One region of the Streptomyces chartreusis genome, then DNA from elsewhere that is predicted to be linked to it. Evidence: riboswitches for the same ligand, from Rfam matches in the RefSeq annotation. Region 1 holds a riboswitch; each other region holds the start of a gene.
The links. Region 1 has a riboswitch for cyclic di-AMP ahead of CP983_RS11370 (M23 family metallopeptidase). Riboswitches for the same ligand answer to the same signal wherever they lie in the genome.
Positions count from the first base shown of each region.

Region 1 (2,255 bases):
TGGGCGAGCGTCTCGTGGAACCAGCTGCCCAGGGAGCGCAGATCGTCGCTGTTCCCGCGCCTGGCCCGCTCCTGCCCCAGCCTGACCAGGCCGCGCAGGACCTTCAGATGGGCCTCGGTGCGCCGCTGGGCGGCCCGGGAGGCGCCCAGGGGTTCCAGCAGGCCGCGCATCTCCAGCAGGTCGGCGGCCTCCTGCTCGGTCGGTTCGGCGACGCACGCGCCCGCGTGGCGCCGGGTCACCACGAAGCCCTCCGCCTCCAGGGTGCGCAGGGCCTCGCGCACGGGGACACGGGAGACGCCGTAGCGGCGGGCGAGCAGTTCCTCGGTGAGCCGGCTGCCGCGCTCGTAGACACCGGCGACGATGTCGTCCCGGATCGCCGTGCACACCGAGTGCGCCGGAATACGCATGACCGACCTCCGCCTTAATCCCCGTGAAACGTCGACGAATGACGTGTTCTCGAGGACTCTATTGCAATCGGCCGGAATTTCCGACGGCGAGCCGGAATCCATGGATATTTTTTGGTCAGCGTAACGTCCGGAAACAACGAAAGCCCCGGCTCGGGGAGCCGGGGCTTCGAGGGTGCGCGGCGGTGGCGTCAGACGTTCACGCCGTGCCCGCGCAGATAGGCGACGGGGTCGATGTCGGAGCCGTACTCCGGCGTCGTGCGGGCCTCGAAGTGCAGGTGCGGCCCGGTGACGTTGCCGGTGGCGCCGGACAGGCCTATCTGCTGGCCGGGGGTGACGGTCTGGCCGACCGAGACGCCGATGGACGACAGGTGGCCGTACTGCGTGTACGTGCCGTCGTTCATCTTGATCACGATGTTGTTGCCGTACGCCCCGCCCCAGCCGGCCTCGACGACGGTGCCGGAGCCGACCGCGTGGACGGAGGTGCCGCTGGCGGCGTGGAAGTCGACGCCGGTGTGGCTGCCGGAGGACCAGACGGCGCCGCCGGACTTGTAGCCGGTGGAGACGTACGAGCCGGCGATCGGGGAGACGTACGACAGCAGGCGCTTGCGCTCGGCCTCGCGGGCGGCGCGTTCCTTGGCCTCACGCTCCGCCTTCGCCTTCGCGGCCGCCTTCTCGCGGGCGGCCTCCTGAGCGGCCTTCTTCGCGGCGGCGGCCTCCGCGGCGGCCCGCTCCTGGGCGATGGCCTGGGCGTCGATCTGGGCCGCGATGGAGTTCTCGACGGAGATGACGGGTATGAGGCCGGTCTGCTCCGCGGCGGGCTCGGCGGCGAGCGCGGGGGCGGCCAGAGTGCCGACGACTCCGGTGGCGGTGAGCGCGGCGACTCCGGCCGCGCGGGCGGTGGTGCGCTCGAACCGGCCGGGCCTACGGTGCTTCCCGGTGGGGCGGTTCTTCCCCGTGGCGCAGGTGAACGCCATGAAGTGGCTGGTCCTTTCCTTCCCTCTCGCCTACCGGGTTAGCTGACGGGTTCGGAGCAGGAAGGTCTCCTACGGGCCCCCTCGCGACTCGCGCGGGCGTCCGATTCACCCCAGGGACTACGGGTGGGTCCCCGGCTCCCCAGGCTCGCGCCTTACGGGGACTCGGCGATGGCTGTCCGGTGCCGCGGGCGCGGCGCACTGCCTGACGGACAGCCCGGAAGACGCTAAACGCGGCGTCTTTCAATCCCCAAACGGATCGCGGCTTTTGTAGCGCATCCCACAGACCAGACAGGCAACCTCTCCCTCAATTCGGGCATAAGGGGGCCCTGGTGACTCAAGGGTCACCAGGGCCTCTGCACGCGCGTGGCGCCGGACGGCGCGAGCCCGTCCTCTACTCGGCCGCCACGACCTTGACTTCGCCGATGCCGAGGGCCTCGACGGGCTCCCGGATCTCGGCCGCGTCGCCGACGAGGATCGTCACCAGACGGTCCACCGGGAAGGCACTCACGGCCGCCGCGGTGGCCTCGACCGTGCCGGTCGCGGCCAGCTGCTGGTACAGCGTCGCCTGGTAGTCGTCGGGCAGGTGCTGCTCGACCTGGTCGGCCAGCGTGTTCGCCACGGACGCCGCGGTCTCGTACTTCAGCGGCGCCACCCCGACGAGGTTCTGCACGGCGAAGTCCCGCTCGGCGTCGGTGAGCCCCTCGGCCGCGACACCCCGCAGGACCTTCCAGAGGTCGTCCAGGGCCGGACCGGTGTTCGGGGTGTCGACGGAGCCGCTGATGGCGAGCATCGCCGCGCCCGTGCCCTCCGGGGCGGAGCGCAGGACCTGACCGAAGGCCCGCACACCGTAGGTGTAGCCCTTCTCCTCGCGCAG
Region 1 is NZ_CP023689.1:2,733,450-2,735,704, forward strand. Features, by position in the region: gene CP983_RS11365 (GntR family transcriptional regulator) at 1-407, opposite strand, end outside; gene CP983_RS11370 (M23 family metallopeptidase) at 596-1,381, opposite strand; cyclic di-AMP (ydaO/yuaA leader) riboswitch at 1,394-1,559, opposite strand; gene CP983_RS11375 (M16 family metallopeptidase) at 1,773-2,255, opposite strand, start outside.

Region 2 (2,255 bases), 1.2 Mb from region 1:
TGAAGTCGCCCTCGGGGCGCCGGTCCGCGAGCAGGACCGCGAACCGGTCGGCCCAGCCGACGAACGCGCCGTCGGGGCCGGGGTCGCCGACGCCCTCGGTGAAGCTGTCCCCCACCGCAACGTACGACCCGATCACTGCACTGCTGTCACTCTTCGAATCGTCTGCCACATCGGCCCATGATTCACCTTCGAATGTGACCTACGCGACCGTAGGAAAGGGTTGACGATCGGTGAGATAAGCCACTCCTAAAGTGTTCACCAAACGTGGAATAACCCTTTGAACAGGGGTGTTGTGGGCGCAACATACCGAAGGCCGGACCCGGGGATCGGGGTCCGGCCTTCGGCCGTGTGTCAGGCAGGTGGTTCTGGCGTGGCGCCGCGTCAGCCGATGGCGACACCCTTGGCGCGCAGGTAGGCGACCGGGTCCACGTCCGAGCCGTAGTCCGGCGTGGTGCGGATCTCGAAGTGCAGGTGCGGGCCGGTGACGTTGCCGGTCGCGCCGGAGAGGCCGATCTGCTGGCCCGCGGTCACGGTCTGGCCGCTGGAGACCGAGAGCGAGGACAGGTGGGCGTACTGGGCGTAGTAACCGTCGGCGAGCTGGATGACGACCTGGTTGCCGTACGCGCCGCCCCAGCCGGCCGAGACGACGGTGCCCGCGCCGACCGCCTTCAGCGGGGTGCCGGTGGCGGCGGCGAAGTCGACGCCGGTGTGGTAGCCGCTGGACCACATGCTGCCCGCGACCTTGTAGCCGGTGCCGAGGGAGGCGCCGGACAGCGGGGCGGAGAAGCCGTTGACGGTGCTGGTGGTCTCGGCGGCCGCGGTCGCCTTCTTCGGCGCGGCGGGCTTCGCGGCGGACGAGTCCTTCGCGGACGACTTGGACGCCGAAGAGGGCTTGGAGGGCGACGACTTGGGGGCGGTCGTCGCGGCCTTCTTGCCGCCGACGGCGAGCTTGAGACCCGGGTGGATCAGCGACGGGTCGGAGCCGACGGCCTCACGGTTGTCGGCGTAGAGCTTCTTCCAGCCACCGCTGACGTTCTGCTCGTCGGCGATCTTCGAAAGGTAATCGCCGACCTTCACCGAATAGGTCCGCACGTCCGCCTTCTTCTGGGCGGCCTTCTTGTCGGCGGCCTTCTGGCCGGCGATCGGAAGGGACTGAACGGCCTTTTCCGAAACGGACTGCGAGGGAGCGGCGTGGGCGCCGGTGGCTCCCATGAGGGGAAGAGCGAGAGCGGCGCCACCGGTTCCGGCGACGGCGATGGAGCGGGTGAAGCGCAGGGACTTCGGACGGCGATGCTTACCCTTCGCGGGCATGACGAATTCCTCTCCGGCGCCTGCGAGGTGAGCTGTCGGGTGCGGGCTGGAGATGCCCGGCCGCGCCGTGGCGCGACTTGACCCCTAGCCGTTCCGGAGACCGGAACAGGCGGTTGTACCTGTGGGTCCCCCGCTCCTGCCGTGCACGGGTGAGTTTGCGCGGAATCCGAGCGGCGGCAGGATTGGGCGTCCGTCCGGATTGGTGGCGAACGTAAGCGAGGAAGACGCATGGGAACAAGTGAGAGGTTCCGTCCGAATGCGTTCCTGTTGATCCCTTGTGGGAATTAGCCGTCACCGTGCGTGAAATATGGGACTGTCGTCCGACTCAAAGCCCCTTGAAAAGCCTATGAATTACGTGGACATGACGGGCGACGCACCGTCACGGCTATGACGCTCCTCACGTGACACTGCTCCAGCTTTCTTTATTGCAGAGCGAGTTGGAATGAAGACGCCAATTCGGACAGATCACCTAGATGCGACGGAGGCGAATAACTGCCGCATCGAGGTCACCCTTCAAGCCGGCCCGCAGTCCGTGATGCACCAATACGGCCCCTCGGTGAATTTCGCCCGTTTCAAGGCATTGATACGCAGCTGTCGGATCCAGACCCCGCAGCCGGAGCGCCGGAAGAGGCTCGCCGTAGCTCTGCGCCTGGAGCCAGGCCAGAACGACCGTTTCGCCCCCGAGCACGTACTGCACCGCGCTCAGCCCGCCCCGCGGAGGCCGCAACCGGTACAGGTCGCCGCGCTGCACCAGGGGCCGGATCTCCTTGTAGAGCGTCACCCACTCCCCGGCCTCGGCGAGCTCCTCCTCGGTCCACCGCGCGAGGTCGCCGCCGACCCCGAGCACCCCGGCCATCGCGCTCACGAAGCGGAAGCGCAGCGAGCTGGCACGGTGGTTGAGCATGGCGTTCGGGCTGTCGGTGACCCAGGCGGCCATGGCCCGG
Region 2 is NZ_CP023689.1:1,534,677-1,536,931, forward strand. Features, by position in the region: gene CP983_RS06360 (SGNH/GDSL hydrolase family protein) at 1-136, opposite strand, end outside; gene CP983_RS06365 (LysM peptidoglycan-binding domain-containing M23 family metallopeptidase) at 382-1,311, opposite strand; cyclic di-AMP (ydaO/yuaA leader) riboswitch at 1,316-1,481, opposite strand; gene CP983_RS06370 (alpha-galactosidase) at 1,781-2,255, opposite strand, start outside.
Region 2: another riboswitch for cyclic di-AMP. It lies ahead of CP983_RS06365 (LysM peptidoglycan-binding domain-containing M23 family metallopeptidase); the one in region 1 lies ahead of CP983_RS11370 (M23 family metallopeptidase).

Region 3 (2,255 bases), 1.5 Mb from region 1:
GCTGTCGACCCCGCGCCGTACGGCCGCCTCGTCCATCACGTCGTCGTGGTACAGCGTGGCCAGATGGGTGAGCTCGACGACGACGGCCGAGGGGACGACCCCCGGCGCGTACGGGTCCCCGAACTGGGCCGCGAGCATCACCAGCAGCGGCCGGAACCGCTTCCCACCCGCCCGCACCAGATGCTGGGCGGCCTCGGTGATGAAGGGGACCTCACTCTTGGTGGCTTCGAGCAATCCCTCCTCGACAGCCGCCAATCCGGCCTGGACATCGGCTTCCAGAGCCTGGTCCCGCACGCTCAGCCCGAACGGCCCGACGACGGTCACGAGGGGTCTCCTGTCTGCTGGTGTCCACTGGCTGTTACACGGTTTGTCGATAGGTCGCTGCCATCACTCAAGTCAGCGTATCCGGTCAGGTTTCGATCACCGATGCCGCCCACCCGTCCACCACGGGCGGTATCGGATCACGGCCGGTATGTTTTTGATCACCTGATAAGGCCGGATATCGATCGACTTATACGGAAGTAGCGAGCCGTGTCCCGAACCGGCCCCGCCGCCGTCCCGGCCGTCCCGGCCGCCCTCACCCATCTGACCTCCCCCGTCGACGGCCGGCTCACCGATCACACCCTCCGCCGGCCGGACGGAGGACTGCCATGACAACGACTCGCACCGCGCACGAGGTTCCACCCTCAGGGTCGACATATGCGCCCGGAAGCGCTGGCCATGGCGCGACGGAACTCCCCTTGCGCGCACGCACGTTGGACGGAACGGAGATCATCGCGAGGCGGTCCGCACGCAGGGCGAAGGCGCGCTTTTCCGTCCAGCACGGGAAAAACGGACTCCACGGACAGCCGGATAAAGGCGAGTTGGAGCCATTGCCCGATTTGCCGCTCTTGCGCCTGCCAGTGAGTTGGGTCACTCACGCCCGTCGACACACCCCTCCGACAGCATCCCTTCCCGCCTTGCCCCGAAAGCAAGTTGAGGATTAACAACCGCAAAGGATCAAGCGCCTCATTCGCCTCAGACCAAGGTCAAACTGCCCTACAGGTGACGACGGCACTTGTTCCGGGCATGTGCTCTCGCATACGTTCCCGCTCGTCGGGCGGACGCCTAATCCTGCCGCCGCCCGAGTCATCCACCCACGTAACTCACAAACGCACGGCAGGAGCGGGGGACCCAGGTAAGCCGCCGGACCGGACGCCTTCATGGCGCGCCGGCCCGGCTAGGGGTGAAGTCGCGCTGCCGCACGGTGGCCCGGCCGGGCATCTCCCGCCCGAACCCGACAGCTCACCTCGCAGGCGTCGGAGAGGAACAGCGCCATGCCCCGAGGCAAGCACCGCCGCCCCCGCACCACCCCGCTCACCCGCCGTGCCGTCATCGCCGGAACCAGCACCGCCGCTCTCGCCCTCCCCCTCCTGGGCGCGACCGCCGCAACCGCCGCCGAGCCCGCGACGGCGAAGGTCGGCTCCGTCGCGTACACCACCAAGAAGGGCGACACGCTCTACGGCATCGCCGACCGCTACGACTCCCAGGGCGGCTGGAAGCAGCTCTACAAGGACAACCGCAAGGCCATCGGCGACGACCCCCGGCTGATCCACCCGGGCACCGACCTGAAGGTCCGGGCGACCAAGAAGGTCAGCACGCCGGGCAAGACGGCCTCCAAGGCCGCCGCGCCCGCCAAGAAGTCCTCCGTCGCGCAGGCCACCCAGTCCTCCGTGAAGACGTTCCCGGACAACCTCGACGGCTGGATCCGCAACGCCCTGGACATCATGGGACAGAACGGAATCCCGGGTTCGTACGAGGGCATTCACCGCAACATCATGCGTGAGTCGTCCGGCAACCCGCTGGCCATCAACAACTGGGACTCCAACGCCGTGGCCGGCACCCCGTCCAAGGGCCTCCTCCAGGTCATCGACCCCACCTTCGCGGCCTACCACGTGCCGGGGACCGTGTACGACCCCTACAACCCCGTCGCGAACATCGTGGCCGCGTGCAACTACGCGGCCGACCGCTACGGCTCGATCGACAACGTGAACGGGCCCTACTAGAAGCAGCGGCCCTACGGGGAGCAGCGAGCCACCCATCGACGCGTATCACCCCTTACCGGGTGATACGCGTCAGGGTGTCCGCGAACAGTCCCTCCAGGACGACGGCGATGCCGTCGTCCTCGTTCGAGGCCGTGATCTCGTCGGCGACCGCCTTGAGTTCGGGGTGCGCGTTGGCCATCGCGACCCCACGGGCGGCCCAGTCGAACATGG
Region 3 is NZ_CP023689.1:4,205,709-4,207,963, forward strand. Features, by position in the region: gene CP983_RS17960 (polyprenyl synthetase family protein) at 1-324, opposite strand, end outside; gene CP983_RS44955 (hypothetical protein) at 532-654, shown strand; cyclic di-AMP (ydaO/yuaA leader) riboswitch at 1,143-1,311, shown strand; gene CP983_RS17965 (transglycosylase SLT domain-containing protein) at 1,317-2,045, shown strand; gene CP983_RS17970 (HAD family hydrolase) at 2,098-2,255, opposite strand, start outside.
Region 3: another riboswitch for cyclic di-AMP. It lies ahead of CP983_RS17965 (transglycosylase SLT domain-containing protein); the one in region 1 lies ahead of CP983_RS11370 (M23 family metallopeptidase).